3 regions of the Desulforamulus hydrothermalis Lam5 genome follow, and region 1 is predicted to be linked to each of the others. Evidence: a T-box and tRNA genes for the amino acid it is inferred to sense, from the RefSeq annotation. Region 1 holds a T-box; the other regions hold tRNA genes.
The links. A T-box is a leader RNA that pairs with one kind of tRNA and senses whether it is charged. The one in region 1 lies ahead of thrS (threonine--tRNA ligase), so its partner is inferred to be a tRNA-Thr.
Positions count from the first base shown of each region.

Region 2: it has a tRNA-Thr gene. The T-box ahead of thrS (threonine--tRNA ligase) is inferred to sense a tRNA for this amino acid. The anticodon was not compared.
Region 3: it has a tRNA-Thr gene. The T-box ahead of thrS (threonine--tRNA ligase) is inferred to sense a tRNA for this amino acid. The anticodon was not compared.

Region 1 covers NZ_CAOS01000003.1:215,523-225,479, forward strand. The annotation lists gene DESHY_RS02125 (TrkH family potassium uptake protein) at 1-110, opposite strand, end outside; gene rplT (50S ribosomal protein L20) at 269-625, opposite strand; gene rpmI (50S ribosomal protein L35) at 665-859, opposite strand; gene infC (translation initiation factor IF-3) at 875-1,396, opposite strand; ribosomal protein L20 leader region at 1,425-1,554, opposite strand; gene thrS (threonine--tRNA ligase) at 1,634-3,547, opposite strand; T-box leader at 3,600-3,815, opposite strand; gene DESHY_RS02150 (DUF445 domain-containing protein) at 3,855-4,460, opposite strand; gene ytxC (putative sporulation protein YtxC) at 4,582-5,484, opposite strand; gene DESHY_RS02160 (hypothetical protein) at 5,690-6,811, opposite strand; gene DESHY_RS02165 (hypothetical protein) at 6,979-7,221, shown strand; tRNA gene DESHY_RS02170 (tRNA-Val) at 7,717-7,793, opposite strand; gene DESHY_RS02175 (D-alanyl-D-alanine carboxypeptidase family protein) at 8,015-9,187, opposite strand; gene pdaB (polysaccharide deacetylase family sporulation protein PdaB) at 9,316-9,957, shown strand, end outside.
Region 2 covers NZ_CAOS01000007.1:17,184-27,140, forward strand. The annotation lists gene gltX (glutamate--tRNA ligase) at 1-1,451, shown strand, start outside; gene cysE (serine O-acetyltransferase) at 1,512-2,201, shown strand; gene cysS (cysteine--tRNA ligase) at 2,201-3,661, shown strand; gene DESHY_RS04675 (Mini-ribonuclease 3) at 3,658-4,089, shown strand; gene thyX (FAD-dependent thymidylate synthase) at 4,209-4,946, shown strand; gene DESHY_RS04685 (hypothetical protein) at 4,965-5,123, shown strand; gene rlmB (23S rRNA (guanosine(2251)-2'-O)-methyltransferase RlmB) at 5,155-5,901, shown strand; gene DESHY_RS04695 (NYN domain-containing protein) at 5,905-6,417, shown strand; gene sigH (RNA polymerase sporulation sigma factor SigH) at 6,721-7,365, shown strand; tRNA gene DESHY_RS04705 (tRNA-Thr) at 7,537-7,612, shown strand; tRNA gene DESHY_RS04710 (tRNA-Tyr) at 7,618-7,703, shown strand; tRNA gene DESHY_RS04715 (tRNA-Met) at 7,771-7,846, shown strand; tRNA gene DESHY_RS04720 (tRNA-Thr) at 7,850-7,925, shown strand; tRNA gene DESHY_RS04725 (tRNA-Met) at 7,934-8,010, shown strand; gene tuf (elongation factor Tu) at 8,225-9,427, shown strand; gene rpmG (50S ribosomal protein L33) at 9,645-9,794, shown strand; gene secE (preprotein translocase subunit SecE) at 9,902-9,957, shown strand, end outside.
Region 3 covers NZ_CAOS01000008.1:237,941-247,897, forward strand. The annotation lists gene DESHY_RS06330 (TrkH family potassium uptake protein) at 1-1,362, shown strand, start outside; gene DESHY_RS06335 (NAD(P)H-dependent flavin oxidoreductase) at 1,529-2,476, shown strand; gene DESHY_RS06340 (zinc-ribbon domain containing protein) at 2,647-2,946, shown strand; gene DESHY_RS06345 (helix-turn-helix domain-containing protein) at 3,007-3,315, opposite strand; gene DESHY_RS06350 (ribbon-helix-helix domain-containing protein) at 3,504-3,758, shown strand; gene DESHY_RS06355 (S-layer homology domain-containing protein) at 3,913-6,345, opposite strand; gene DESHY_RS06360 (hypothetical protein) at 6,581-6,814, shown strand; gene DESHY_RS06365 (TIGR01777 family oxidoreductase) at 6,833-7,768, opposite strand; tRNA gene DESHY_RS06370 (tRNA-Thr) at 7,836-7,911, opposite strand; tRNA gene DESHY_RS06375 (tRNA-Thr) at 7,993-8,068, opposite strand; tRNA gene DESHY_RS06380 (tRNA-Val) at 8,074-8,149, opposite strand; tRNA gene DESHY_RS06385 (tRNA-Asp) at 8,271-8,347, opposite strand; tRNA gene DESHY_RS06390 (tRNA-Val) at 8,356-8,431, opposite strand; gene DESHY_RS06395 (copper amine oxidase N-terminal domain-containing protein) at 8,715-9,548, opposite strand; gene DESHY_RS06400 (methylated-DNA--[protein]-cysteine S-methyltransferase) at 9,650-9,957, opposite strand, start outside.

The DNA.
Region 1 (9,957 bases):
GCGGATGACACAGGTAAAGTTAGCAGTACGGTACCAATTAAAATAACCACCAGAAAGCCACCAACCAGCACCCTGGGCGGATGGCTGAGAAGACCTTTCTTGGTTTGCAAATGATTCCCTTCTTTCGGGTAAAAGAATTAACGTTTAAATTATATCAAATCTCACAGCAGTGGGTACCAATATCTGCAATAAATCAAAAAAGACAAAAGCATGGCGTTATGACCATGCTTTATTATTTATTGGTATACATGTTTTATATTCAGTGCTCTTAAGCTTGGTTGGCTTTTGCCACTTCCACCAATTGGCTGAAGGCCTTGGCATCGTTAACAGCCAGATCGGCCAGCATCTTGCGGTTAACTTCAACGCCGGCTTTTTTCAGACCGTTGATAAAACGGCTGTAGGTCAGGCCGTTCATACGGGTAGCGGCGTTAATACGAGCAATCCACAGTTTGCGGAAATCACGCTTTTTCTGACGGCGGTCTCTGTAAGCGTAAAACAGGGCTTTCATAACGGCCTGATTGGCCACCCTGAATAATTTGCTGCGGGAACCTCTGTAACCCTTAGCCAGTTTGAGAATTTTTTTATGTCTACGACGGGAAACCACACTGCTTTTAGCCCGTGGCATGATAATAACCTCCTTTTACTTGAACAATATTAGCAGCGATTAATAGGGCAGCAGTCTGCTCAGACGTCCGGCATCCGCCTCGCTGATGATTAAAGACTTGCGCAGGTTGCGCTTACGCTTGGCAGTCTTTTTACCAAGAATGTGGCTGTGAAAAGCGTGCCAGCCACGAATTTTGCCGGTGGCAGTTTTCTTAAATCTTTTAGCAGCACCGCGGTGGGTTTTAATTTTAGGCATCAAGGCAACTCCTTTCTAGTCCTGCTTATCATTTTTTGGTGCCAAAATCATAATCATATTCTTACCTTCCAGCTTAGCTTGCCTTTCCACAAGGCAGAGTTCTTTTAAATCTTCAGCCAGGCGGTCCAGTAATTTCTTGCCCAGTTCTGTATGAACAATTTCTCTGCCGCGGAACATAATGGTAACCTTTACTTTGTCACCGTCTTTCAAAAAACGCTCGGCATTTTTGGCCTTGACTATATAGTCATGTTCCTCAATACGGGGGCGCAGCTTTACCTCTTTTACTTGGATAATACGCTGCTTTTTCTTGGCCTCTTTTTCCCGTTTGCTTTGCTCGTATTTGAATTTGCCATAGTCCATAATACGGCAAACGGGGGGTTTGGCCTGGGGTGCCACTTCCACCAGATCCAGCTGACGTTCTTCGGCCAGCCGCAATGCTTCCTTTACAGACATGATACCCAGCTGGTTGTTGTCGGCATCTACCACCCGTACCTCGCGAGCTCGAATCTCCTCATTGATGCGCTGCTCTTTCGAAATACATAATCACCTCCATAGTATTAAGTGGAACCAAATATAAAAGCGGGTGCAATACACCCGCTTACAGACGCAATACAACAAGCAACACTTATTGTATAACACCGTAACCTTACGAACCATGGTTGTAAGGTGAGAAGCGGCTGCTTCTTCTTCATCAAAAGCTGTTAACTTGTAACGCCTAAAGTAATATACCATATCCTGCCCAATGAGTCAAGGATTTCGCATAAATTGAAGCGGTTACTGGAATATGGCCTTTTGTTTAATCTCGTCCTGAACCCTGGCGATAAACTCATCTACCGCCATGGCCCCGATATCTCCTTGGCCCCGCCGGCGAACCGCCACAGCGTTTTGTTCCATTTCACGGTCACCGATAACCAGCATATAGGGGATTTTTTGCGTCTGGGCTTCCCTGATTTTATAGTTAATTTTTTCGTTTCTGGCATCTAATTCCACCCTGATGTCCAGGTCCTCCATCTTCTTAACCAACTCTCCGGCATAGGCATGATGCCGGTCGGTAATGGGCATGACCCGTACTTGCACAGGCGCCAGCCAAACCGGAAAAGCGCCGGCAAAATGCTCGGTCAGGATCCCGATAAAACGTTCGATACTGCCAAACACCACGCGGTGAATCATTACCGGGCGGTGCTTCTGACCATCTTCCCCCACATAAGTCAAATCAAATTTTTCAGGCATCTGAAAATCCAGCTGAATGGTGCCGCACTGCCAGGTACGGCCCAGACTGTCCTGCAGGTGGAAATCAATTTTCGGCCCGTAGAAGGCCCCGTCACCTTCGTTTACTTTATAAGACATGTTCTTGGCTGCCAGGGCATCCCGCAGAGAATTGGTGGCCACTTCCCACATTTCATCTGATCCCATGGATTTTTCCGGGCGGGTGGATAATTCAACATGATAGTTCAGACCAAAGGTGTTATAGAAGTAATCAAACAGGTCGATGACTCCGATAATCTCATCCTTAATTTGACCGGGCAGCATGAAGATATGGGCGTCATCCTGGGTAAAGCAGCGTACCCGCATCAAGCCATGCAGTACGCCGGATAATTCATGGCGGTGCACCAGGCCCAGTTCAGCCAGCCGCAGCGGTAAATCACGGTAGCTGTGCAAGCTGGTTTTATACACCAGAATACTGCCGGGGCAGTTCATAGGTTTTACCGCATAATCGGCCTCATCAATTTTGGTGAAATACATGTTTTCTTTATAATGGGCCCAGTGGCCGGACTGTTCCCACAGACCGCGGTTTAATATAACAGGCGTGCGGATCTCCTGGTAGCCCCGTTTCTTGTGTTCCTGGCGCCAAAAGTTTTCCAGTTCATTGCGGATAATCATGCCTTTGGGATGGAAGAAAGGAAAGCCGGGACCTTCCTCCTGAATGCTGAACAAATCTAATTCCTGTCCCAGCTTGCGATGATCCCGCCGCTTGGCCTCCTCAATACGGAACAGGTACTCGTCCAGCATGGCTTTTTTGGGAAAACAAGTGCCATATATACGCTGCAACATTTTGTTTTTTTCATTGCCTCGCCAGTAGGCACCGGCAATGCTCATCAGCTTAACACTTTTAATGCGGCCGGTGGAAGGCACATGGGGGCCTGCACACAAATCTTCAAATTCTCCCTGCCGGTAACAAGAGATTACGGCATCCTCCGGCAGGTCATTAATAAGCTCAACTTTGTAAGGCTCACCGCTTGTTTGGAAATGCGCCAGCGCCTCTTGCCGGGACAGTTCTACCCGCTCAAAAGGCAAATCCTCTTTAATGATTTTGTTCATTTCCGCTTCAATTTGTTCTAATTGGGCCGGCGTAAAGGGCTGTGGCACATCAAAGTCATAATAAAAACCGTCTTGAATGGCCGGCCCGATGGCCAGTTTAGCCTGCGGGAACAGTCTTTTGACCGCCTGCGCCAGTATGTGGGCCGTACTGTGCCGGTAAACAGTCCTTCCTTCTTCATCTTGAAAGGTTAATAATTCTACCACAGCATCTTGCTGCAGCGGGTAACGTAAATCAACCGTCTTACCGTTAACTTTGCCGGCCAGTGCCTCCCGGGCCAAACCCTGACTTATACCGGCAGCCACTTCCAGCACTGTGGTGCCGGCAGGATACTCCCGTACTGAGCCGTCTTTAAGGGTAACTTTAATCATCTGCTTTCTCTCCTTTCGCATGCCTAACAAAAACAAAACCCGCCCCTGCTAATTCAGGGACGGGATCTATCCGCGGTTCCACCCTGGTTGGAGAACATATCTCCCACCTCAAAGGCAATAACGGCGCCGCACCACCGGTTTGCTTACTGAGATTCAGCAAACTGCTCCGAGGTGGTTTTCTGTCAGCTGCATCGGGAAGCGCTTACAGCCCCGGCGCCTCCTCTCTGAACGACCGTCCTGACCTACTTTTCCTCGTCATCGCATATATTCAGCTACGGCAACATTATATTGATACTGCTGTCAATTGTCAAGCTGCCAGGTAAACAATGGCCACCTGCACCAGACCAATGATAAAACCTAATACGCCGCCAATGATTTCAATATGTTTTAATTCCCTGGCAGCCACTGATAAAATTATTTTTTCCAGGTATTTAATATCATAGGCATTCAGCCGTTCCTCCACCAGCTGGGCCAGCCTCACTTTTTCAATGACGCTGCGGCCGGCCTGATCAACAATTTGGTTTATAACCTGAGGCATCTGTTTGTTCAGCATGTCCCCCATCATTTCCAAAATTACCGTTTTAATGGTAACAGGCACCCAGGGCGGGATACGGTCTACCACCATGTTGCGGATGGAATCGTTAGCCGAAAGCACAATTTTATCCAGCACCTCAGGGGATTTCATCTGGTTTATCAAATCTTCCACTTTTAACAGTTCTTTTTCCACCACTTCGCCGATGCTTCTGGCCAGTTCCGCCCTTCTTTTGGGTACTACCCCCTGAATAGTCCACGGCAGGCCCAAGATGTGTATGGGCCGGTACGGTTTAAAAATAGCCTTTACCGCAATCAAGTTGGTTACCCAACCGATAAACGCCCCAATGACAGGTATCAGTATGGCCGTCCACCAATGCATTTGGCAAATTACCTCCAATTCGTCAATTGACGACATTAACTATATCAAAATGTACCGGCCGGTGCAAGAGCAGCCATACAAAAAGGGTGTCGGTTGTCTTAGCAACAACCGGCACCCTTTATTATTGCTGCTGTTTTTGACATAATTGACAGCCGTTGCACTGGCTGACCCTGCCTTCAAAAACCTGCTTGACAGTGGCAATGGTATCCGCCACCATCCCGTTTTGGTCGCAGGATTCTCCATGGAAAATTATTTTTTTGGGAGCTATGGTAATCAAAGCGCTGATCAGCAAATCGTCATAATTTATTTCATGGTCAATAATATCTAAAATAAATCCTTCCAAAAACTCGCTGCTGATAGGATAGTTTTGCGCATCAAAAAGCTTATAGGTTCCCTTGTCATTTATTAAAACATTAACCAGCTCTGCCTTAGGCTCCTGAATTTCTACAAAATACTTGAGCAATTGTATAAATTCACGGTACTCCCGCTCCATTAAATAATCATCTACCGCTTGGTCTACCGCTTCTTTAATTTCATTTAAGTATTCTTTAAGACGAAAATTAATAAAACCGTCAATAACTATACTGTCGTTTTGTTCCAAAAACTCCACCAGTTTTTTGATAATCAAATTTTTCCTGTCCAGGCGGTCCATTCTGCCCGGCAACACCCGTTCGCCGTTGGTATAGGACTGGGCATATTGGAAAATAACTTTCCGCTCATCTTCATTAAAAAAATAATAATTTTCCCTAATAAAATCAGTTAAGATGGCCTTCTCCCAGTGATTTATTATTAAATCCGAAATAATATCGGCTACAAAATGCCGGAACAGCAACTCATCATCATGACGCCTGCCACCGCACAGCGTTCCGTTAAAATTGCATGATAAAAAGGTAATATTACCCGCCGGTTTTTCGGTAAGTTTAATATTAATGTAATGACCTTCGTTCATGCTCAATTCCCGGCCCAGCAAGTTCTTTAACAGGTCGATATGCTGGGTGGCACCTATGGAGAGGCATTGATTCATCTCCTCTATCACCCCTTCCTTTACTATTAGTATATGAGAGGTCTTATTTGGTATACTGGTGCAAAAACAGCGAAAAATTAAAGCTAAATTGATTTAATTGCAGTATAAGCAGAATCCGCTGTTGCTATCCCATGTAAAAAATATAGCAGAAACCTTACTATGGAGTAATTGAGGAAATTTGCTGTTCAGGCAGCCGTAGCTTAAATCATTTGTACAAAAAATATCCTATAATAGCTAATATTGCCAGAACAAGTGCTGCCACAGGCAGCCAAGATGGCGAGCCCGCCGCAGGCCGGGCAACCGGTGCCGTTTGGGCCAACATGTCAGTAGCGGAGTGTAATTGAGGCGGGGGCTTTACTGTATCCACTGTGCAGCTTTTAGGCACAAAAGGCACCAACCGGCTGCTTTTTTTCTTGCTTTTTATTCTTGACGGCCCTACAATATCCGGGCTGTTAGGACGATCAATATAACGATAACCGCTTGGTAAAGGCAGTATAACATGTGCAGCCGGCGCCGCCGGCAGATAAGGCTGGGATATTTGATCAGTCACGCAATTGGCCGGTATAAAGGGCAAGGAAGCTGTTATTTTAACCCGCCTGCCATATCCGCCGCCTACAATATCCGGCGCCGGGCCGGCTAAAGCCGGGTAAGGGTTAATCAACCGCTTTTTGACCGCTTGCGGCTGCCTGATATATACAGTTGCAGTTTGATTCGTGATGCATTGAGGGGGTACAAAAACTGTCGGCCGGCTTTGGGGGCGTCGTTTTCTCCTTACAGTTAAAATAATTTCATTAGCGGCCGTTTTTCGTTGGCTGACCACCGGTACAACCGGACTTGAAATTGCCGGCGGCAAACAGATATACGCCCGGGCTACCTGGTCGGTAAGACAGCCGGCCGGTACAAACCGGCTTGTTCCCTTAAACCTTTTTCTGCCTGTTACTTGCCGGTACGGGTAAAAAGATTTGACAGGGGATACTGAAGGTAGGGCAGCTACCTTTGATATGGCGTCAGTCAAACAGCTAACCGGTACAAAGGGAGTTATGGCAGGATATCGTTTTTTTCTGACGGCCTTTTTTACCGGTTTTCCTGCGTAAATTACTGCTTGACCGCCTGCAGACGTGTGGTTTGTTATTAAGGGCAGGGAGCATTGCTGTTGGAGGCAGGTGGCATCAACAAACGCCCCCTGGTCCTGCTTTCTTTTCTTTTTCGCAAGGCAGGTGTAATCGGGGACTTTTACTTCACTGCCTCGTGAGGTAAAAAGAATAATCTTCTTTCGTTTAACCGGCTCCCTGGTTACTTTGTTGTTTTTTTTCCTTCTTTTAGCCAAAAAGTCCACCCCTTTTCTTTTGGCCTTTTTTCATCTTAAAACAAGTATATTAAGCAAGTCCGCTAAAGATTTTTGTTTTTAAAATTTTCAGTCAGATAAATATTGCATAAAGAAACACCAATTCTCAGCCACAGCAATATTATGGGAAAAAAGGCAGGTGTTTCTTCGTGTGGCAGGAAACTGAGGAACTGAAACAGTTATGCCAAAAAGAAATTCAATCCTTGCGGCGTCAAATTGCGGCAGCCAGGGGGAGCTTTTTCCCCCGCTGGGACGCTAAAGCAACCATTCAAAAAGCGGAAGAAAAAATAGAAAAGATTCAACAGTTGTTGGTTAAATTAGACAACCTAACGGAACAAGTTATCCCGGTAATAAACGATATTAAAGAAATTATTGGTGTCAAACAGCGATAGGATGGCATCAGCACATAAGAGAAACGGGGTGTCGCCGAGCCGGGTGGCCGGTTCGTTGCGGCACCCCGTTTTGGGGTTCGGCTCCTTGATTAAAGATTTACCCGGCCGGTGAAGATAAGGAAAGGATTTAACAGCAAGCATAGCGAATTTTGTATTATACGAAAGGAGGGAGTAGTTTGGACTGGACAAGCATTGGTTCGTTTCTGGCGCTGGCTGTTATTGTTTTTTTAATTTTTCGCATGATCGGCAAAGGCGGTTGAGGTTGCAGGTAAGCTGTACAGTTGGTACAGTTTAAACTTTCGTTAGAAGGTATTAAGGGCGCAATCAGGATGATTGCGCCCTTCGAGCGTCGACAAACATTTATCGATGTTATAATCCTATTTAGATCCGGACAACGCACCGGCAGCACTATAATTCTCCGGTTGCCATTGGGGTTGCCAAAGAGACGCCCGCCTGGCCCGGAAAATTAAAAGAAAAAAGCCCCTTAAGGGCTTCTGGTGGGACGTACTGGAATCGAACCAGTGACCTCTGCGATGTCAACGCAGCACTCTAACCATCTGAGCTAACGTCCCTTATCTCCTGCAGTTGCATTACTTATTATGCACAATAGCAGCTAAAAAGTCAAGCATAAATTAGATAAACCTAACAAATGCTCTGGCAGCAGCTAACAGGGAATTATTAAACCGCCTGTATATTCATCTTTATCAATAATGCGATCTTGGCTGTAAAATCTGTGGCTTAGTTAATAATCCCCTGTCTGCATATACCAGGGCACCTATCTATTTTGGCCGTACTAGCTAAACCAACGTTTGAACCAGGATAAGCGGTCTACCCGGCGGTTAGCCACCAAATCCACCGCAGCGATCTCCCGGCCGTTAAGATAATAGGTGGCTGTGCCCAGTTTGCTGCCCTGTTTAACCGGTGCAGCCGGAGCGGGAGCTAAGGTTATCCGGCGTACCACTTTTTCTGTATCGCTTGCCACAAGGTATGCTTCAACCTTTTGAGCTGCCACCAGGGTGACTTTTTTATCTGTCCCGCCGATTACCGGCAGTTCTGCCATCACTTCATCCTTTTCGGCCAGCACAACCGGTTTTACCTCGGTAAAGCCGTATGTCAAAAGTTTAATGGCATCCGACCAGCGATTACTGCTGTGCAGGATGACAGCCACCAATTGTCTGCCCTCTCTGGTGGCGGAAGCAATTAAACAGTTGCCCGCCCGTGGGGTGGTTCCGGTTTTAACACCGTCAATCCCTTTAAAATCTGATTGGAGCAGGCGGTTGGTGTTATGCAGCACCAGCCGACGCACAGGCAGCCGGTCAGCCGCGCCGCCTGTTTTCAATTCATCCCGGTTCGGCAGCCAGGTAATGGTAGCTTCCTGAGTCTTGACCAGTTCGGCAAACGTTTTATTTTTTAAGGCATAAGAAGCAAGTATAGCCAGGTCCTTAGCTGTGGTGTAATGATCGGGGTGATGAAATCCGTTGGTATTAGCGAAATGGGTATGCAGCATTCCCAGGGCCCGGGCTTTGTCATTCATCATTTTGACAAACATATCATGGCTGCCGCCAATATGTTCGGCAATAGCAACAGTGGAATCGTTAGCTGAATGCATCAAGGCGGCTTTAAGTAAATCCTCCAAATACAACCTGTCACCGGTTTGCAGCCCAATATCCTGGCCCATGGAAATAACTGCCGCCTTTTTGCTTACCGTAACTACATCTTTAAGATTGCCGTTTTCGATTGCCAGAATGGCGGTCATTACTTTCGTTAAACTGGCAGGCTCCCGCCGCTTGTCTCCTTCTTTTTCGTAATAAATTAGACCGGTGGCCGTATCCATTAAACAGGCCGCAGAAGCTTTAACCTCAGGCAGCTTTTGCTCCGGCAGTGGATTGGCATGGCCCTCGGCAAGATAACTCAAACTCAAACATATTGCCAGCATAAAAATCCTACTGATTTTTTTAATATTCACCTTGTATCCGCCTCCCTGCCTATTTTTTCTCTCTAAGGGCCGACCCATAACAGGTAACAATTGCAATAAAATATCATATTTGCCAAGGCAGGCAAGTATTAATAATTGACAGGGAGGTGTTTTGTAAAATGAAGGCATATATTTTTGATTGGCGCAAATGCAGAAAACAGTTAATGCTGCTGGGTGCCATATTTATTTGTGCGTTATTTTTCGGTACCTTACTTTACCGCCAGCAAGCGGTGACGGTGACAGGAAAAAAATATGCAATTTATAAAGTTAAAACCGATGAAAAAGTGGCAGCCTTAACCTTTGATATCAGTTGGGGAACCAAAGTACCCGGCCCGGTACTCGATACTTTAAAAAGGTATGATGTTAAATGCACGTTTTTTGTATCCGGTCCCTGGGTAGTTAAGCATCCTGAATTTCCGCAGCGGATTGTATCCGAAGGCCATGAAATTGCCAGCCATGGCGAAGAACATGTAAATCTCAGCCAGTATAACAAAGAAGAAATAAAGAAAAATATACTCGCTGCCCATGAAAAAATAAAACAAGTAACCGGCGTCGCACCTAACCTTATCCGTACCCCTAACGGTGACTGGAATAACTTGGTTTTAACTGCCGCCGAAGAACTTAATTATAAAGTAATTCAATGGAGTGCGGATTCCCTGGACTGGAAAAAACCAGGCGTTGATGTTATTGTCAATAATGTGTTAAAAAAGGTTAAGCCGGGAGCCATTATATTAATGCATGCCAGCGATACCTGTCTGCAA
Region 2 (9,957 bases), on a different contig from region 1:
CCCCCAGTCCTACGGGGCCTTTACATATCGGGGGAGCCAGATCGGCGTTGTTTAACTGGCTGTTTGCCCGTCATCACGGCGGACGGTTTATTGTCCGTATAGAAGATACCGATTTGGAAAGATCCTCCAGAGAATCAGAAGAGAACATCTTAAATGCGCTGCACTGGTTAGGGATTGATTGGGACGAAGGTATTCAGACAGGAGGACCTAATGGCCCGTACCGCCAAACCGAACGTTTATCCGTTTACCGGCAACTGGCGGCGCAGCTCTTAGCTAAGGGTCAGGCCTACTATTGTTACTGTACCGAAGAAGAATTAGCCGCTGAGCGGGAGGAACTGCTGGCCCGGGGCGAGTTGCCCCGTTATTTGGGACGTTGCCGGCATCTCAGTGAGGAAGCAAAAGCCAAGCTGGCAGCGGAGGGAAGAAAGCCGGTACTGCGTTTCAGGGTTCCCGAGAACCGTATTATTATCATTCAAGACCGTGTGCGGGGGCAGGTTGAGTTTGAAAGCAACGGCATTGGTGATTTCATTATCATGAAATCAGACAATATTCCCACCTATAACTTTGCTGTGGTAGTTGACGACCATGATATGAACATCACCCATGTAATCCGGGCGGAGGAACATCTTTCCAACACCCCCAGACAAATTTTATTATATGAGGCCCTTGGCTGGCCCCAGCCGGAGTTTGCCCATATTTCTTTAATTCTTGGCAAAGATCGTGCTAAAATGAGCAAACGCCATGGAGCTACCGCCATTGAACAATACCAGAAGTTAGGCTATTTGCCGGAAGCGCTGGTGAACTTTTTGGCGTTGCTGGGCTGGTCACCGGGCGGCGAACAGGAAATTCTCAGCCTGCCTGAAATTGTTGAGCAATTTTCTTTGGACCGGGTAGCCAAAAATCCGGCGGTCTTCGATATAGACAAACTAAACTGGCTTAACGGCCATTATATTCGCCAGAGTCCCTTGGACAGGCTTACCCGGCTGGCTGTTCCTTACCTGATGGAAGCAGGTTACCTGGACGAAGCGCCGGACGCTGAAAAATTAGCCTGGTTGGAACAAGTGGTAGCCATAGCCAGGAACTATATTTCATACATGCAGGAAATCACCCAACATGTGGATATTTTCTTCCGGGATGAGGTAATTGTAAGCGAGGCGGAGGCTCGGGATGTTTTAACCTGGGAACAAATGCCGGCGGTGATGGAGGCTGCCTGTCGGTTGTTTGCGGATGCCCCTGAGTTAACCGAAGAATCTGTAAAGGGCATTATTAAAGCCATTGGCAAGCAAACCGGCTTGAAAGGCAAATTTATTTTCCAACCCCTGCGGGTGGCCATTACCGGCAGGACCCATGGACCCGAGCTACACCAGATTATTCCGGTCATTGGCAAAGAACGAACCGTTGCCAGGTTGCGGGCGGTTCTGCGGCAATCAAGCCCGCCGGCCGGGCAGTAAATTAAAAACTTATGGCTGCCGGCAAGCGAAACCAGGCAGCGGATAAAGGGGGTGCGGCCCGTGTTAAGCAGGATCAGAAAAGAAATCAATGCCGTTTTTGAACGGGACCCGGCGGCAAAAAGTACCCTGGAGGTATTACTGTGTTACCCTGGGCTGCATGCCATCCTGTTTCACCGGCTGGCCCACGCATTATATAAGAAAAAATTCTATGTAACCGCCCGGTTTATTTCACAAGTTTCCAGGTTTCTGACCGGCATTGAGATTCACCCGGGAGCCAAAATCGGGGAAGGTCTTTTTATCGACCACGGAGCAGGCGTGGTAATCGGGGAAACCGCCGAGATCGGCAACAACGTAACTATTTACCAGGGGGTCACCCTGGGGGGCACCGGGAAAGAAAAAGGCAAGCGGCACCCCACCATTGGCAATAACGTGGTAATTAGTTCGGGCGCAAAAGTGCTTGGTTCTTTTACCGTTGGTGACAACGTGAAGATCGGCGCCGGTTCGGTGGTTTTAAAAGAAGTGCCGCCTAACTGCACTGTGGTGGGTGTACCGGGGCGCATTGTAATTCGGGATGGCCAAAAAGTAGGTTCTGCCTATGTGCCGGATTTGCGCCACGACCAGTTACCTGACCCGGTAGCGGATATGCTGGGCCAGATGCAATCAGCCATTGACCGGCTGGAGCAAAAAGTTAAAACATTGGAACAGGAATGCAGCAGGTTAAGAGATCAAGCGGAGGGGGCTAACCGGTAATGCAAATTTATAATACCCTGACGAAAACCAAACAAGAGTTTATTCCCAGAGAAAAAGGGAAAGTCAGCATGTATGTTTGCGGGCCCACTACATACAACTTTATTCACCTTGGCAATGCCCGGCCGCTGGTGTTTTTTGACACAGTTAGGAGATACTTTATTTATAAAGGTTATCAAGTGAACTATGTACAAAACTTTACCGACGTGGATGATAAGATTATTAAGCGAGCCTGGGAAGAACAGACCGACCCGCTGGAATTGGCCCAAAGATATATCAGGGAATTTTTTAAGGATGCCGATGCACTGAATGTTATGCGGGCGGACAAACATCCCAAAGTATCTGAACACATTGCGGAAATCATTGACCTGATCAAACAACTGGAACAGCAGGGGCATGCCTATGTGGCAGACGGGGATGTTTACTTTGCGGTGCGGAGTTTTCCCGGCTACGGGAAACTATCGGGCCGCAGCCTGGAGGATATGCAGGCAGGAGCCAGGGTGGAAATTGATCCCAGAAAGAAAGACCCCATGGACTTTGCGCTCTGGAAAGCGGCCAAACCCGGGGAACCCAGTTGGCCAAGCCCTTGGGGAGCCGGCCGCCCGGGGTGGCATATTGAGTGCTCGGCTATGGCGGCCAAATATTTAGGCAACGGTTTTGATATTCACGGCGGTGGGTTTGATTTGATTTTTCCTCACCACGAAAATGAAATTGCTCAATCTGAAGCGGCTTGCGGCCAACCTTTTGCCCGTTACTGGATGCATAACGGTTTTATTACAGTCAATCAAGAAAAAATGTCCAAATCTCTGGGGAACTTCTTTTTAGTCAGGGAAATTTTGGCCAAGTTTCCACCCGAAGTGGTGCGCTGGTATTTGCTTTCCACCCATTATCGCAGCCCCCTGGACTTTGATGATGAAAAGCTGGCCATGGCGGGAAAAGGTCTGGAACGCCTAAAAACTGCCCTGCGCTTGCTTTATGAGGCTCTGGAGCTGCCGCAGCAGCAGGCCGCCATGGCCGATGAAGGCGGAGACCTGGCAGACAAACTGGCAACCCTCCGGTTGGATTTTGAAAAAGCCATGGATGACGATTTTAACACTGCCCTGGCTATTTCCGTATTTTTTGAGCTGGCCAAAGAAATTAATATTTTTGTGGGCCGGCTGGACGGCAAGCTGACTGACCGGCAGAAAGATTTGCTGGTAAAAGCACACGATTTATTTAAAGATTTTAACGGTGTATTGGGTGTCTTTAAGGAAGATCAGCAGAGCGGCAGGTTATTGATTGACGCTGTTAATACTGACAACAAATTGGTGGACGGTCTGATCAATCTGATTGTTAAAGTTCGCCAGGCGGCCCGCAGCCAAAAAGATTGGGCCACTGCGGATACCATACGGGACGGTTTGAAGGAACTGGGGGTAATTCTGGAAGACACCCCCCAAGGTGTACGATGGAAGATACAAGGATGACCTTGACACAAAGGGATACTTATATCATGGATCAATCAGCCTCAAAACAAAATCCTGAACAACTGCCCAGCCTGGTACTGGCATATCTGGGGGATGCCGTTTATGAATTGGCAGTCCGCCGGTTTCTCATAGCTCAAGGTGCTACCAAAGTGAACCGGCTGCACCGGGAAGCCGTTAAGTATGTGCGGGCCGGTGCCCAGGCGAGAGCGTTGTTTGCCCTGGAAGATAAACTTTCCGAACAAGAACTGGCGGTTGTCCGTCGGGGACGCAACGCCAAGTCAGGTCTGCCGCCTAAGGGAGCTGATGTGGCGGAGTACCGCCATGCCACCGCTCTGGAAGCGCTGATAGGTTATCTGTATTTACAGGGCAATGAGGGCAGGATTGACGAAATTATCGGCTTGGCCATAGATGCCCTCAAGCGTGGCTGAACCCGGCCGGGAGGGCCTGTTTGAGCGGCGCCAACGGCTACCGCAGCTAAAGGGGAACATAAACCACCGGTAAGGGGTGTCGCCCCTCTGATAAAATTTATTTTTAGGAGTTACGTAAAGTGGGGAAAGCTAATTTAAAGGTCCGCCTGCTGGAACACACGCCAAACCCGGAAAAGCTGGTGGCCATGGCGGCCAGGTTGTGCTACTCGCCGGCACAAATAGATGACCTGGCGGCCAATGTGGCCCAATCTGACCAGCAGGCTTTTGTAAAAAAATTACTGGACATGGGACACTACAGCGCTATTGAACATGTTTCTTTTACATTTGGCATCGAAGGGGTTTCCCGGAGCCTGCTGGCCCAGTTAACCAGACACCGCATTGCCAGTTTCAGTGTACAGTCCCAGCGGTATGTAGGGGAAACCCGGGAGCATAATGCCCGGGGCACCTTTGAATACATCATCCCCGAGACCATTGAAAAGCTTGGGCCGCAGGCGGTGGCAGAATTTGCGGCACAGATGGCGCAAATTCAAACCTGGTATGACGGGTGGGTAGCTAAATTGGGAGGCGGCAGATCGGCTTATGAAGATGCCCGGTTTGTGCTGCCCAACGCAGCCGAAACGAAAATTGTGGTAACTATGAATGCCAGGGAATTAAGACACTTTTTTAACCTTCGCTGTTGCCGGCGGGCCCAATGGGAAATTCGCCGGCTGGCGGAACAAATGCTGCACCTGGCCAAAGAAGTGGCACCCGTGCTTTTTGCCGATGCCGGGCCGCCTTGCCTGGCCGGCCCCTGTCCGGAAGGCCAACTGAGTTGCGGGCAGCGGGAAGCCGTGCGTCGCAGGTACGGGGTAACATAAAAGCGGAGTGTGGATAAAATGATAACTCCCGTAATTATTCTTGTGCTTTGGGGCATAGCCCTTTTGCTGGGCGTCCTTGGCGTGGTGACCCGGCGCAGAAATCTGCTGCTGGCCGGCATGGCGGCGGCTTTGGCCGGTTTGGGGCTGACCTTATGGCTGAAAAATACCTTGCAGTAAACGCAGCTTAACCACCGAAAAGTATGGAGGTATGGTTGACGTGAGTGAAATGATTGCCGGCAGAAATCCGGTCCGCGAAGCTCTCCGGGCGGGACGTCCCATTAATAAGATACTGGCCGCCAGGGGAACGGCGGCAGGCCCGTTAGCCGAAATTCTGCACCTGGCCAGGGAGAAAAATATTCCGGTACAAATGGTTGAACGAGCCCACCTGGATAAACTTAACCAGGGCATGCCTCATCAGGGGGTTATTGCTTATGCTGCTGCCAGGGGCTATGTGGAAGTGGAAGATATACTGGCAGCGGCTCATGCCAGGGGGCAAGATCCGTTTATTGTGCTGCTGGATGAAATAAACGACCCCCATAACCTGGGGGCCATACTGCGTACGGTGGATGCAGCCGGCGCCCACGGGGTCATTATACCCCAACGAAGGTCGGTGGCCTTAACCTCAGCTGTGGCCAGGGCTTCGGCGGGGGCGGTGGAATATGTTCCGGTGGCCAGGGTTACCAACTTGGATCAAACTATTCGGCAGTTGAAAGAAAAAGGGCTTTGGGTAGTGGGGGCGGATATGGCGGGCCCTCGGGTATACTGGCAGGCCAAACTGACGGGGCCGCTGCTTTTGGTCATCGGCGGGGAAGGAAAGGGAATCGGCAGGCTGATTAAAGAGCGATGTGATATGCTGGTCCGGTTACCCATGGCGGGCCAGGTTGGATCACTCAACGCCTCGGTGGCAGCTGCGCTTTTGATTTATGAAGTGGTACGCCAGAGAGGGTTGGGCTAATCAATGCAGGAATTTTATGTGGTGGACGGGTATAACATCATCCATGCCTGGCCGGAGTTTGCCGGCATGATTGACAGCGGGTTAGACCATTGCAGGGACAAGCTCGTTCATATACTGGCCAACTTTGCCGGTTTTGAGGGCAGCCGGGTTAAAGTGGTTTTTGATGCCCACCTCGTAAAAAGAGGCATTGAGCACCGGGAAACCGTGCACGGCATTGAGGTATACTATACCCAGGAGGGCGAAACTGCTGACTCGTTAATTGAAAAAATTGTCGGGGACCTGGGCAAACAGGGCACGGTTTATGTAGTAACTTCTGATTGGGATGAACAAAAAATTATTTTTGGGCGGGGTGCTTACCGCTTGACACCCAAAGAATTCAGGGTTCAGGTTATAAAGGCTAACCGGCGAAGAGAGGAAGAGTTTAATCGGCCCAACCCCACCGAGGGCTATCTGGAGGACAAGCTGCCCGCGGAAATCAGGCAAGTATTAGAAAAATGGCGACGCAGCAAGAATTAAGTACACCTGGCCGGGGGCTATTTTGCCTTGACGAGCCTTTTTAACATAAGCTATAATTAGTCATGTAACTTAACCAGTTAGCGCATGGGGCTGCATGTGCGGCTGGGTAGGCCAGACCCCGGGTTAGAATTACGGATGACAGGCGGCAAGGAAGCCTGGCCCTGCCGGGAATGCCGGTTACCAGGGTTCTTTTCAGACATGAGGTGATATGTTCTGCAGCAGTTTTAGAGTGCCTGCCAATATAGTCATGCTTTTCTGAACTGTTTGAAATTTCTTAGAGACAAGAAAGCGGGGGCGATAATTTTGAATTCAAATGCACAAAGAGAAGTTTCCGGCGGATATCAAATTATGGTGGATGAGGATGTCGTTGAATTTGCGCGCGAGGGCGACGACGCAGCGCTGGAGTACTTGATTAATAAATATAAAAACTTTGTGCGTGCAAAAGCCCGCTCATATTTCCTGATTGGAGCCGACAGAGAAGATATTATTCAGGAGGGCATGATTGGCCTTTATAAAGCCATTCGCGATTTTCGCATGGACAAGCTGTCTTCTTTTCGCGCCTTTGCCGAACTGTGCATTACCAGGCAGATTATCACTGCCATTAAAACAGCAACCAGGCAAAAACACATCCCTCTTAATTCGTACGTTTCGTTAAATAAACCAATTTACGATGAGGATTCAGACCGCACCCTGTTAGATGTAATTTCCGGGTCAAAAATAACAGATCCGGAGGAACTCATTATCAGCCGCGAAGAGTTTGATGATATTGAGGAAAAGATGGGCGAAATCCTGAGTTCACTGGAATGGAAGGTGCTCATGTCTTACCTGGAAGGAAAGTCTTACCAGGAAATTGCAGAAGACCTTAACAGGCATGTTAAATCTATTGACAACGCCTTGCAGAGAGTAAAACGCAAACTGGAAAGATACCTGGAAAAGCGTGAAGCCTAGTCAACCGGTTAACTGATGTTCTATAAGAAATAAATACTACACGATGATGCTTTTTACCTTTATTTAAGGTTAAAAAATTTTTTCGTTAAAAACAGTTAATCTTGCCAAACAATACATGACAGCAGGTGTTGACACCGAGTGCTTCATCTGCTATTATAATCAATGTTCGGTGCCGGCGTAGCTCAATTGGCAGAGCAGCTGACTTGTAATCAGCAGGTTGCGGGTTCGAGTCCCATCGCCGGCTCCACCCACGGAGGGATTCCCGAGTGGCCAAAGGGAGCAGACTGTAAATCTGCCGGCGAACGCCTTCGAAGGTTCGAATCCTTCTCCCTCCACCAGATTTGTTACACAGGCAAAAAACTCTTGATTTATGGCGAGTGCCTGTGTTATAATAAACATTGCTGACGCGGGATAGAGCAGTTGGTAGCTCGTCGGGCTCATAACCCGAAGGTCGAGGGTTCAAGTCCCTCTCCCGCAACCAAATGCTGCTATAGCTCAGTAGGTAGAGCGTATCCTTGGTAAGGATAAGGTCACCGGTTCAATCCCGGTTAGCAGCTCCAGTACTTACGGCGGTGTAGCTCAGTTGGTCAGAGCACACGGTTCATACCCGTGGTGTCACTGGTTCGAATCCAGTCACCGCTACCAGTCCGAAAGAACCTGCCCGGTTGGAGCAGGTTCTTTTGCGTTTTGTTGATATAGAAAAGAAGTGTCAGAAAAAAGAAGGATTTTTGTCTTTCTTATCGAATCTAGCTATGGATTTTCAGTTAATAGGTATAAACCATGCTTAAATCTGGAAATAACTTTAGAGATGAAAAATCTCTGGCTAAATTCCGAAAAACGGAGGAGGAGAAGTTAACCCATGGCTAAGGCTAAATTTGAACGTACCAAACCCCACGTAAACATTGGTACCATCGGTCACGTTGACCACGGCAAAACTACCCTTACCGCTGCCATTACCGTAGTTCTGTCTACCACCGGCGGCGCCCAAGTTAAGCGTTACGACGAAATTGACAACGCTCCCGAAGAGCGTGAACGCGGTATTACCATTAACACCGCCCACGTAGAATACGAAACCGCTAACCGTCACTATGCTCACGTTGACTGCCCGGGTCACGCTGACTATGTTAAAAACATGATTACCGGTGCGGCCCAGATGGACGGCGCCATCCTGGTTGTATCCGCCGCTGACGGTCCGATGCCGCAAACCCGTGAGCACATCCTGCTGTCCCGTCAGGTAGGCGTACCCTACATTGTGGTATTCCTGAACAAAGCTGACATGGTAGACGATCCCGAACTGCTTGAGCTGGTGGACATGGAAGTGCGCGAACTGCTGAACTCCTATGAATTCCCCGGCGACGACACTCCCATTATTGCCGGTTCCGGCCTGAAAGCCCTGGAGTGCGGCTGCGGCAAGCGTGAGTGCGAATGGTGCGGCAAGATCTGGGAGCTGATGGATGCAGTAGACTCCTACATTCCCACCCCTGAGCGGGATGTTGATAAGCCCTTCCTGATGCCGGTAGAAGACGTGTTCTCCATTACCGGCCGTGGTACTGTGGCTACCGGTCGTGTTGAGCGCGGCCAAGTAAAAGTACAGGATGAAGTGGAAATCGTCGGTCTTAACGACAAGCCCCGCAAGACCGTAGTAACCGGCGTAGAAATGTTCCGCAAGCTGTTAGACTTTGCGCAAGCCGGTGACAACATCGGTTGCCTGCTGCGCGGTGTTGACCGTAAAGAAATCGAGCGTGGCCAAGTGCTGGCAAAACCCGGCAGCATTAAGCCCCACACCAAGTACGAAGCAGAGGTATACGTCCTGACCAAAGAAGAGGGCGGCCGTCACACCCCCTTCTTTAACGGCTACCGTCCTCAGTTCTACTTCCGTACCACCGACGTAACCGGTGTGGTACAACTGCCGGAAGGCGTAGAAATGGTCATGCCCGGCGACAACATCAAGATGAAGGTGGACCTGATCACCCCCATCGCTATTGAGGAAGGCCTGCGCTTTGCTATCCGTGAAGGCGGCCGTACTGTAGGCGCCGGCGTAGTAACCGCCATCCGCGAGTAACTGATTAACAATTTTCCTAAAAGGAGTGACCCCGGTCACTCCTTTTTTGCATAAACCGCAAACTGGTATATAAAACCAATTAAAGAGACATAATACCAATATGGTACGTTGCCACAGGATAAGTATTGACATCCAACAATACATATGATAAATTTGTTAAGGTATATTACTAGACATCTCTGCCCAAGTCTTTTTTCGTTTTAGGGAGGTGGCAACAGTGCGAGTAGGCGTAACTCTGGCTTGCACCGAATGCAAACGGCGCAACTACACCACTACTAAAAATAAAAAGAACGATCCCAACCGGATCGAACTGAAAAAATATTGCAAGTGGTGTCATACCCACACAGTTCACAAAGAAACCAGATAGTTAAGCCGCCAACCCCAAGCGTTACCATAATCGGCCGCATTCCGTAAGGGGTTTTATTCGAGGCACTACTGGTGTAAACAAAAAAGTTAAGGATGTGGCGTTTTTCAATGGCTGTGCAAAAAAAGACACTCAAAAAGGCAAGCGCTGCCAAGGAAACAGCGGC
Region 3 (9,957 bases), on a different contig from region 1:
ATAAGTATTTTTTATCAAGAAGCCGGCACATTTTCCTTTTTGGTCGGCATAACAGCCGCCGGCTTAGCGGGATGCGGTTTGTATCTGGTGCCGGTTAAACATAAAAACGTGGGTTATCGCGAAGGGTTTGCCATTGCCACCTTCAGCTGGCTGCTGCTGGCGCTTTTTGGCGCCATACCCTTTGCGGTGGCGGGAGCTGTACCCGGCTATATTGATGCGGTTTTTGAAACCATGTCAGGTTTCACCACTACCGGTGCTTCGGTTATCCCTAACGTGGAAATTCTGCCAAAAAGTATTTTATTCTGGCGCAGTCTGACCCACTGGCTGGGCGGTATGGGCATTATTGTTTTGACACTGGCCCTGATTCCTTCTTTAAACATTGCCGGTATGCAATTGTTTAAAGCCGAAGTACCCGGGCCGACCAAAAGCAAGGTACTGCCCCGCATCGCTCAAACCTCCCGGCAGTTGTATAAAGTATACGTTTTTATTACGCTGATCCAGGTGGCGGCCCTCAAACTGGCCGGTCTTTCCTGGTTTGATTCTTTTATCCACACCTTCGGGTCGGTGGCCACCGGAGGTTTTTCCAACTACAATGCCAGTGTCGGACACTTCCAGAGTCTTGCGGTGGAAACCATTATTATCTTTTTTATGGTTCTCTCAGGCATAAACTTTGCTCTGCATTATTATTGGATGCGGGGTGACTGCCGGCCCCTCTGGCAGGATTACGAAACACGTCTTTTTTTAACCCTGATACTCTGCAGTACCGCCGTCATTAGTGTTAATTTATTTATCGTGACCGGCCACAGCCCCGCCCAGGCTGTCCGGGAAGCGCTGTTTACGGTATGCTCCCTTATTACGACCACCGGTTATGCTACGGCGGATTACGATCAATGGCCCGCTTTAAGCAAGTTTATCCTGTTGTTTCTCATGTTTGTGGGCGGCTGCGCCGGTTCCACCGGCGGCGGCCTTAAAGTGGGGCGCCTGTTAATCTTGACCAAGGCATTCTCCCGCCAGTTAATGCGTTTAATTCATCCCAAGGCGGTTATTCCGGTACGCATCGGGCAGGATGTCGTTGCCCAGGAAGTGGTGGAATCTGCCCACGTCTTTTTTACTCTGTATATGATGTTGTTTGCCCTGGGTACTGCCGTTCTGGCCGCACTGGGACTTGACCTGGTTTCTGCCGCTTCCGCCGCTGCGGCCAACCTGGGTAACGTGGGGCCGGGTCTTGGTCTGGTGGGACCCATGTTTAACTATGCCGACCTGCCGGATCTGGGCAAAATGACGCTGACTTTCCTGATGTTAGTGGGCAGGCTGGAAATTTATACGGTTTTGCTGGTCTTTAGTGTAAAATTTTGGCGTTAGCAGGCAAAAATATAAACCAAAGTTGCGTAACCCAACCGGAAAAAGTCAGCCGGCACGCACCAACCTTTTCCCGCAAGCAAAGCAAAACTTGATTTGCAAATCAAGTTGTTTTCTGCTTTAATATTGTTGACACCATGAAACAGGTTTTATGGAAGGAGTAAGTAAAGTGAATTTTCCCACCCTAACCATCGGACGGTTTTCCCCCAAGTACCCGATTATTCAAGGCGGTATGGCTGTCAGGGTTTCCACTGCTCCGCTGGCCGGAGCCGTAGCTGCCGCCGGCGGTATTGGCGTGATTGGCGCCACCGGCATGGAAGAAGATGAGCTGCGCCAGGAGATTCGTGCCGCCCGCAACATTGCGCCCAAAGGAATTATCGGCATCAACATTATGTACGCAGCCAGAGAATTTGCTAACATTGTCCGCACAGCCATAGAAGAAAAAATTGACATTATTTTCACCGGCGCCGGCTTTTCCCGGGATATATTTACCTGGGGCAAAGAGTCTGACACCCCCATTGTATCTATTGTTTCTTCCGCTAAGGTAGCTAAATTAGCAGAGAAATTGGGAGCTGCCGCAGTGGTGGCGGAAGGTACCGAAGCCGGCGGTCACCTGGGCACCGACCGTTCTGTTAAGGAAATATTCCCGGAAATAAAACAAGCGGTAAAAATTCCGGTCATTGCAGCCGGTGGTATCGTCGATGGTAAGGGAATAGCCGAAATGATCCGTCTGGGCGCCGATGGCGTGCAAATGGCCACTCGTTTTGTGATGAGCGTGGAATGCGCTGTATCGGAAGCCTTTAAAAAGTTGTATCTCAACTCTACCGCTGAGGATGTGGTAAAAATTCTCAGTCCGGTGGGTTTGCCCGGCCGGGCCTTGAAAAACAGTTTGGTTTCCCGCATATTCAGCGGTAATGCGCCGGAGCCGCAAAATTGTGTGGGCTGCCTAAAGCACTGTTCTCAATCTTTTTGCATCATGGAAGCATTGATGAACAGCCGTAACGGCAACATCAAAGACGGGCTGGTGTTCTGCGGCCAGAATGTGCACCGCATTAAAGATATTTTGCCGGTTAAGGAAATTTTTGACCGGCTAATCAAAGAGTTTCGCGACGCTTAGGCAAAGATTGGATTGATTTTTGGCTAATTTAAGTGTTATACTTAAATTACCTCTAAGTTTCACAACGTCAACGGTAACTATCTCCTCCCGAAAATTATATCGGTGTCAGGATATTGGTAGTTGGTTGGCACCGGAAATTTAGGGAGTTTAATTATTCGGGGGAGATAGGTTTGGCATTTTCCGACAGAACTTTGACTTGCCGTGATTGTGGAGCAGAATTCGTATTTACCGTTCGTGAGCAAGAGTTTTTTGCTGAAAAGGGTTTTCAAAACGACCCTTCCCGCTGTCCTTCCTGCCGGGCTGCCCGCAAACAGCGGATGCAAGGCAGCGGCGGCGGTTATAACCAGCGGCAAATGTACGAAGCAGTGTGTGATGAGTGCGGCTGTACAACACAGGTTCCTTTTCAACCCAGCGGCACTAAGCCGGTTTACTGCCGTGACTGCTTTGCTCGGGTAAAACAATACCGTTAGTCATAAAAATCCGGGTGTTATAAACACCCGGTTATTTTTTTAAGGCTTAGCCCTCCGCTTTTATAATCGCAGCTCCTGTTGGCTAATGTGTCTGGCTATCCTGCCGCCCCGGACAGCCTCTTCATAATCAAATTCGTCCGCAAAATTTTCTCCGGTTAAAAATTCCACAGACACCCCGCAGGTATCCGCAATTAGGTTAAGGGCATCCCAGTCTGGGTAGAATAAGCCCTTTTCCAGTTTTTCCACCCATTTGGAGGTTTCTCCTATCTTAAACGCCAGCATTTTCTGGGTAAAATTTTGCCCGCTTCTTTTTGCTCTGTACTCGCGGGCCCTTTTCACTTTGAGGCCTAATTCTTTTGCACTGTACACTGCTGATGCCTCCTTTATAAATTCCTTAGCCTTATTATTTGTTTAAGTTTCACTGGTATGAGTGGTAATTTTTCCGCATCGTTGTATTCATTTATTGGGTCTTAATAAGAAATTTTCCAGAACCGGTTATGGAATCCTGATAACATAACATATGATATAGCAAAGCAAAGGATAAAGGAGGCAATTATATGCGCCGACATAAAACCATTACCATCAGTATCCCGGAAGATTTAATTGAATACTTGGATAAAAAGATTGCCCAAATTAATCGCAGTTCCTATGAAGAAACCAACCGCAGCCAGTACATCCGTTTGCTTATTAAAAAAGATATGGCTTCCCTGGCCGGCGGCAAAACTTCCACCCCTGAAGGAACAGAGGATTTGGCGCTGTCAGAGTTAGATTACTATAATTCGCTGCTTGACCTGGGCGGTTATCGCAGGTAAACAAATACCCCCTTGTTCACCACTTGCACCAGGTGCTGTCACTGTATAACGGCAGCTGACAGTTGCAGGCAGGGAATATAAAATCACCATGCCGCCAACAAACCCGTACCACTTTACAGATGATACGGGTTTGTTTTGTTTTAATAAAAGCAAGTTATTGAATTTCTAAACTGCTTATTTCACCGTTATCAAGTTTAATAACTACATCCTCTCCTTCAAAATCCGAGAGATCATCCGCATCTATATCATCCCCGTCTTCGTCTTCAAGCTCTACGTCATCAGCAAAATACAGCTTGTGATCACCGTTATCCTGCCGCAGGATAATATAACTGCCGCGGGCATCTTTTAATTCACCTTCTACAGTAATATCTTCGTCGTCAGTAATTTCTATTTTTTCAACCTCGTTGTCTTCTAAAGAAATTTTTACTACAGATCCAATAAGAATGTCTTCCAAATCAAGATCGTCATCGTCATCTTTTTCCACGATTACATTACTTGCCAGATCATATGTTTTGCTGGTACCGCTTCTTTTAATAGTTATTTCATCGTCGTCCATATCCAGTTTTGTAATCGTTCCCGTGTAATTGCCATTATTGCCGGATTCATCTGATATGGCAATAATAATCACTTCATCTTCATCGTTGTTAATTACTAATCTTACATAGTCACCTTCATTAATATCATCAAACTCTTTACTGCTACCATCTTCATAAACATCCACCTGACTTGATACATCATATGTTTCTTCATCACCGTCATCTTTCTCTATGGTAATACTCCAGTTACCAGAAACATCCAGTTCGGTAACTTCACCCTCCAAAACTTCGTAGTCCATCACATCTATCCTGCTCACATCATCGCTGCTGTTAAGCTTGAGCTTTACATAATATCCTGTTCTAATATCTTCAAAATCAATACTGCCACCATCTTTATAAACATCAACACTGCTTGCTACATTAAAGGTCTTTTTTGTACCGTCGGTTTGTTCAATCCTAATGCTCCAGGAACCGGTGTTATCAACCTCCAGCACTTCTCCTGCCAAACCGGAAGTAGATGACGCATACTCAGAAAGTTGAATAACACTTGCTTTATTTTGGCTATTCAGTTCAATAGCAACAGCATCTCCATCATCAATATCCGACAGGTTTATAGAACTACCGACCTTATCCTTTACCTTATAACCACTGGCCAGTTCAATTGTAAGCTCATAATCGTCACCGTCTTCAATGGTAATATTGGTTGAACCAACACTTACAACCTCACCAAACAGCTTCTTCGGTTCGTTTAACGGCACGACAGCAGTCACTGTATTGCCTGTTTTGGTCAGAGCTACCCTTTGACCTCGGACCAACTGGTAGAAGGTACCGCTGACAGCAGACTTGTTAATTTCCTCACTGGTACCGTCATCATAACGAACCGTAAAATAATCCAGATACACGTTGATAACATAACCACGGCTTTCATTGCCGGCAGGCAAACTGCTTAATAAGTAAATTTCTGTTATATTGCCGTTGGTTACCTTGATTTCCGCCCGGGCGCCTACGGTAAGGGCGGTCAAATCCCTGGCCTGGCCGTACTGACTGATTTTTACCGATGACGCCAGGGGCCAGCTTGTAAGGCTGCCGCCATCCGGCTGGAAGGACAAGGTGGGCTGGCCGCCCGCCGCAAGCCCCCGGATGGTACCTGTATAGCCGGTGGTGACAGACACACTGCTGCCCGCATCATTACCGGCGCTGAAGGCCAGATACGCTATTTTCCCGGCCGTATCCAAAACCACTTTTACATATTCCCCTGCTTTAAAATCACCAAGCTGGCATCGCTTGCCCGCCCGGTATAACAGTGCTTCGTTGGCCATGCTCCAAGTATAGTTTTGGCCGCCCTTGCTGACGGTTATTTTTTTGCCTGTGGCATCCACAGCCGTCAGCCGGGCAATAAAATATCTGTCAGGCTGCGGGTTTATCTTGCCGTTTTCAACCAACCGGGCAATAATGGCCGCCATTTCCGCCCGGGTTACATTGGCATTGGGATCAAAGGTATTGTCGGTACGGCCGGCCATAATGCCGTGCTTGACAGCAGCTGCCACATAGGGCTGAAAACCTGCGGGAATGGCCCCTTTATCCTTAAAATCCAACTGATAGCCGTCTGCCGAGAGTTTCAGGGCATTGGCAAACAATACGGCAATCTCCGCCCGGGAAGCCGGCTTTTTGGGCTGAATGCTGGGAATACCTGTTTTAGATATATAACCTTTATCCGCCGCAAAAGCCACATTGCGCTGGGCCCAGGCAGGAAAACCGGCCGGAAAGTTGTATCCCCCTTGGGACATGCCGTAGCTGTCAGCTTCTTTGCGGTGGCCCAGTGCGCGGTTAAGAAAAATGATGGCCTCAACTTGGGTCACCGAATCCTTGGGCGCAAAAATACCGTTGCCCCGTCCCCCCACCAGTTCGGCAGCACTGCATTCAGCCACTGCCTGTTCCCACCACTTGCCGGAAGTATCTTTAAACAGGTAAGGGGAAGCCGCCCAGGCGGGTGCCAAGATGCCCAGGACAAGCACCAGAGTAATCATCAAACGCCAAATTTTGATCAACATCAATACCCCCCTTGGGTTGAACCAGTCGGATGCCCGCTTGGGGCAACAGGTATCCGACTGGGCCAACAATTTAAATATGCTTTTCCTATGCTTATTTCGGTGCAGAACCCACAATTCCTGTCCCAAATGGAAATTAAATGGTATAGGCAGAGATAAATAGGAATTTAAGCTGCCATGTCGAACTGATATTTATGGAAATAATATGCTCGGGGTATATAATCCAAGGAGGTAAACTATGCATTACGACTTTAAAGAAGCCTTCAACCGCATCGGTCAGCAGCTGGATGAACTAACCAACGAAAGAATTGCAAAGCTGCAGCGGTTAAGTGAGGAAGGTAAAATTGATTTTGCCCAACTGGCCAATGAAACCTTAAACGAAATGATTAACAGCAACATCCGGGTAACCGTTAAAGTTCTTGAGGAATACCACCAAAAACTGATGCGGCATCTGGCCGAAAAAGGTTTGTAAACGCCTCGGCCGGCCGCTTTAGCAGTTTTGAACCGGCAATAAACTAACAGAAGCCGCCAGGGCTGATGCAATATCCGGGTAGCTAAAAGGGATTTGCATTTCCAACAGTTTCTTTGGCCTTACTCTTTGTCCCTGCAGCAACAGCTCCCAAGCCATGTCTCCGAAAAGCAGGCCGGCTACCCAGGCAGGCAGCCGGGTCCGGCAAGTTTTACCCAAAACCCGTGCCAGGTGCCGGTGCATCTCAGCCACTGTCACTGCCTGTGGACTGCAAAGGTTAAAAGCCCCCTGAAAGCGCTCATCCGCTAAGGCCAGCGTCATAATACGCACCAGGTCAATCAGCTGAATCCAGGATACCCACTGTTTGCCGTCGCCGATATAGCCACCCAGCCCCCAGCGGTAGGGCATTATAATTTTTTCTAACACCCCTCCGCCGGCACCCAGGACAATACCAAAACGGCAGCGGGCCACCCGTACCCCTAAATCCTCAGCGGCTCCGGCCTCCTGCTCCCAGGCGCGGCAAACAGCGGCCAGAAAACCTTCCCCCGGCGGGCTTGTTTCATCGAATACATTACTGGCATGGCAGCCGTAATAACCCACCGCCGAAGCATTCAGCAGCACTCGCGGATAAGGCCGGCCGGCTGCTCGATTCCTTATCATGCTTTGCACTATTTGGCGGGTTACCTGCAGCCGGCTGGATAAAATCAGGTCCTTTACCCGTTTGTTCCAACGTCCGGCGGCAATATTATAACCGGCCAGGTTTACCACTGCGTCAACCCGGCTGATCAGATCCGCCGGCAAAAGTTGGCCCTGCTCAGGCATCTTGACAAAACTGACCTCTTGCTGCGCCGGCATTGCACGATGCACACATAAGATGACCCGGTGGTTATGTTTAACAAGTTCCTTCACCAGGGCGTTTCCCACAAACCCTGTGCCCCCGGTTATTAAAACCTCCATGGCCCGCTCCCCCTTCGCTCAGGCGGATTACAAAAAAGGAACCGCAATTTGTGCAGTTCCTTTTGTCTGGAGCCGACGATGGGACTTGAACCCACGACCTGCTGATTACGAATCAGCTGCTCTACCGGCTGAGCTACGTCGGCCTGGCAAATGCCACAAGTGAAATTGTCTGTTGCATCCATTGCTATAAAGGAGTTTTACCGCAACGGTAAAACTCCTTTGTTTGGAGCTGCTAACCGGGATTGAACCGGTGACCTTATCCTTACCAAGGATACGCTCTACCTACTGAGCTATAGCAGCATATATGGTGGGCGATGACGGGATCGAACCGCCGACATCCTGCTTGTAAGGCAGGCGCTCTCCCAGCTGAGCTAATCGCCCGTTGACAAGAAATATCTTAGCAGAAATAAAGCCAAGAGTCAATTGCCAAAAATATTTCAATTATCCTTTAAAGTTTGTTACAAAAACTACAGGATCAATTAAACATTGACCCTGTAAAAATTGGCGGAGCTGACGGGAGTCGAACCCGCGATCTCCTGCGTGACAGGCAGGCATGTTAGGCCTCTACACCACAGCTCCCGGTATAATGGTGGGCGATGACGGGATCGAACCGCCGACATCCTGCTTGTAAGGCAGGCGCTCTCCCAGCTGAGCTAATCGCCCACAGCGACTGACAAGAAGTATATTATCAAATTATTTTCTTTAAGTCAACATGTTTGTCTAAGGTTTTGCATTTTAATTTAGTGTTGATATTAACTTTTGCTTAATGGCAATCAAGCAAATTGACAAAATATTTTTGTTTTTTCAAAAGGGTTTTGGCCCGCTTTACAGAAGTTGTTATGGGGTGATAAATATGGGCAAATTGTTGCTTATTTTGGCGGTTATCGGCATTATAATTTTATCCAGGTGGTCCAAGCGCAGCAAATGGGACGATGAGTAATGCCTGTCACTTATTCCGGACGTCGGTGATTAACAGGTTGCCTTCCTTATCCCTGTGCAGCGTATAAACCCGCACCTCAAACTCTGTCATGTTATCCTCCCACCACAGAGGTAATTTTGCTTCCACCTTTGCTCCGGTATCGGTTAATTCGATCACTGCCAGTTCCTTGCTGTAAAGCAGGGGTGTTGATCCTTCCGTGTAAAATCCAATATAACGGCCGTTTCGTGACCCGGCTGTCCAGAGGCTTTCAATCAGCTGCCGGGACCAGTGCCGCCCCAATAAATTGATTAGATCATCTTTGGTAACCAGTTGCGGCGAGGGAGCAATATTATGTTGGGTCAGAAAGCCCTGGTTGTTATAATACTCAGCCCGCATCATTTGCCGGTCGGCAGCCAGCAAATGGCGAATCACACCTTCCCCGGTCAACTGTGGTTTGCTGAATAACACCAACCGGTCTGAACCGTCGGGACGGGGGTTTTGCAGGTCTAACAATTCAACCAGGTCTTGTGCGCTGAGAAAAGTTTTGCCCATAATCACTTGCGGAGCAGCCGCTAAGCTTTTTTCCTTACCGTTAACCGTTAAGCCGGGCTCCCACAGGCGGATTTCAATTTGCTGATGTTTTTTTTGAGCTAAAACTATACCCGTTTCCCAATCGCCCGTCAGGGTATAACCTAACTCTTCAAATACCGGCCTGATGGGAAGCATCAGGCGACCCTCAATGATAACAGGCTCCCCGCCGGCTAACAGCTTGCCGTCCAACTCCGGGGCCGTAGCCGCATAAACCGGTAGCAAAGGGTATGACAGCATAACCAAAAGCAGCAGCAGAAACTTTTTGTGCATAAAATCACCTCACTAAATATTGCTCTGAGGTAAATTTTATGCACATTTATTTCCATTTATTACCATTTAATATATATATATTTGTCTAAAAAACAAACCGGTTACCGGCCGGTTTGATAAGGTATATTTTCCAGCTGCAAAAGTTTTTCTTTCCAGGTCAGGCCGTAGCTAAAGCCTCCTAATCTCCCGTCAGCAGCCAGCACCCGGTGACAGGGCACCACCGGCGGCCAGGGGTTGGCCGCCACAGCTCCCCCCACCGCTCTGGCCCCTTTGGGGCAGCCGATACGCCGGGCAATCTCACCATAACTGACGGTTTGGCCGTAAGGAATCTCTTTAACTTCCTTTAATACCCGTTGCTGAAAAGCAGTTAACCCGGACCAAAAAAGCGGCAGATCGAAGACAACCCGCT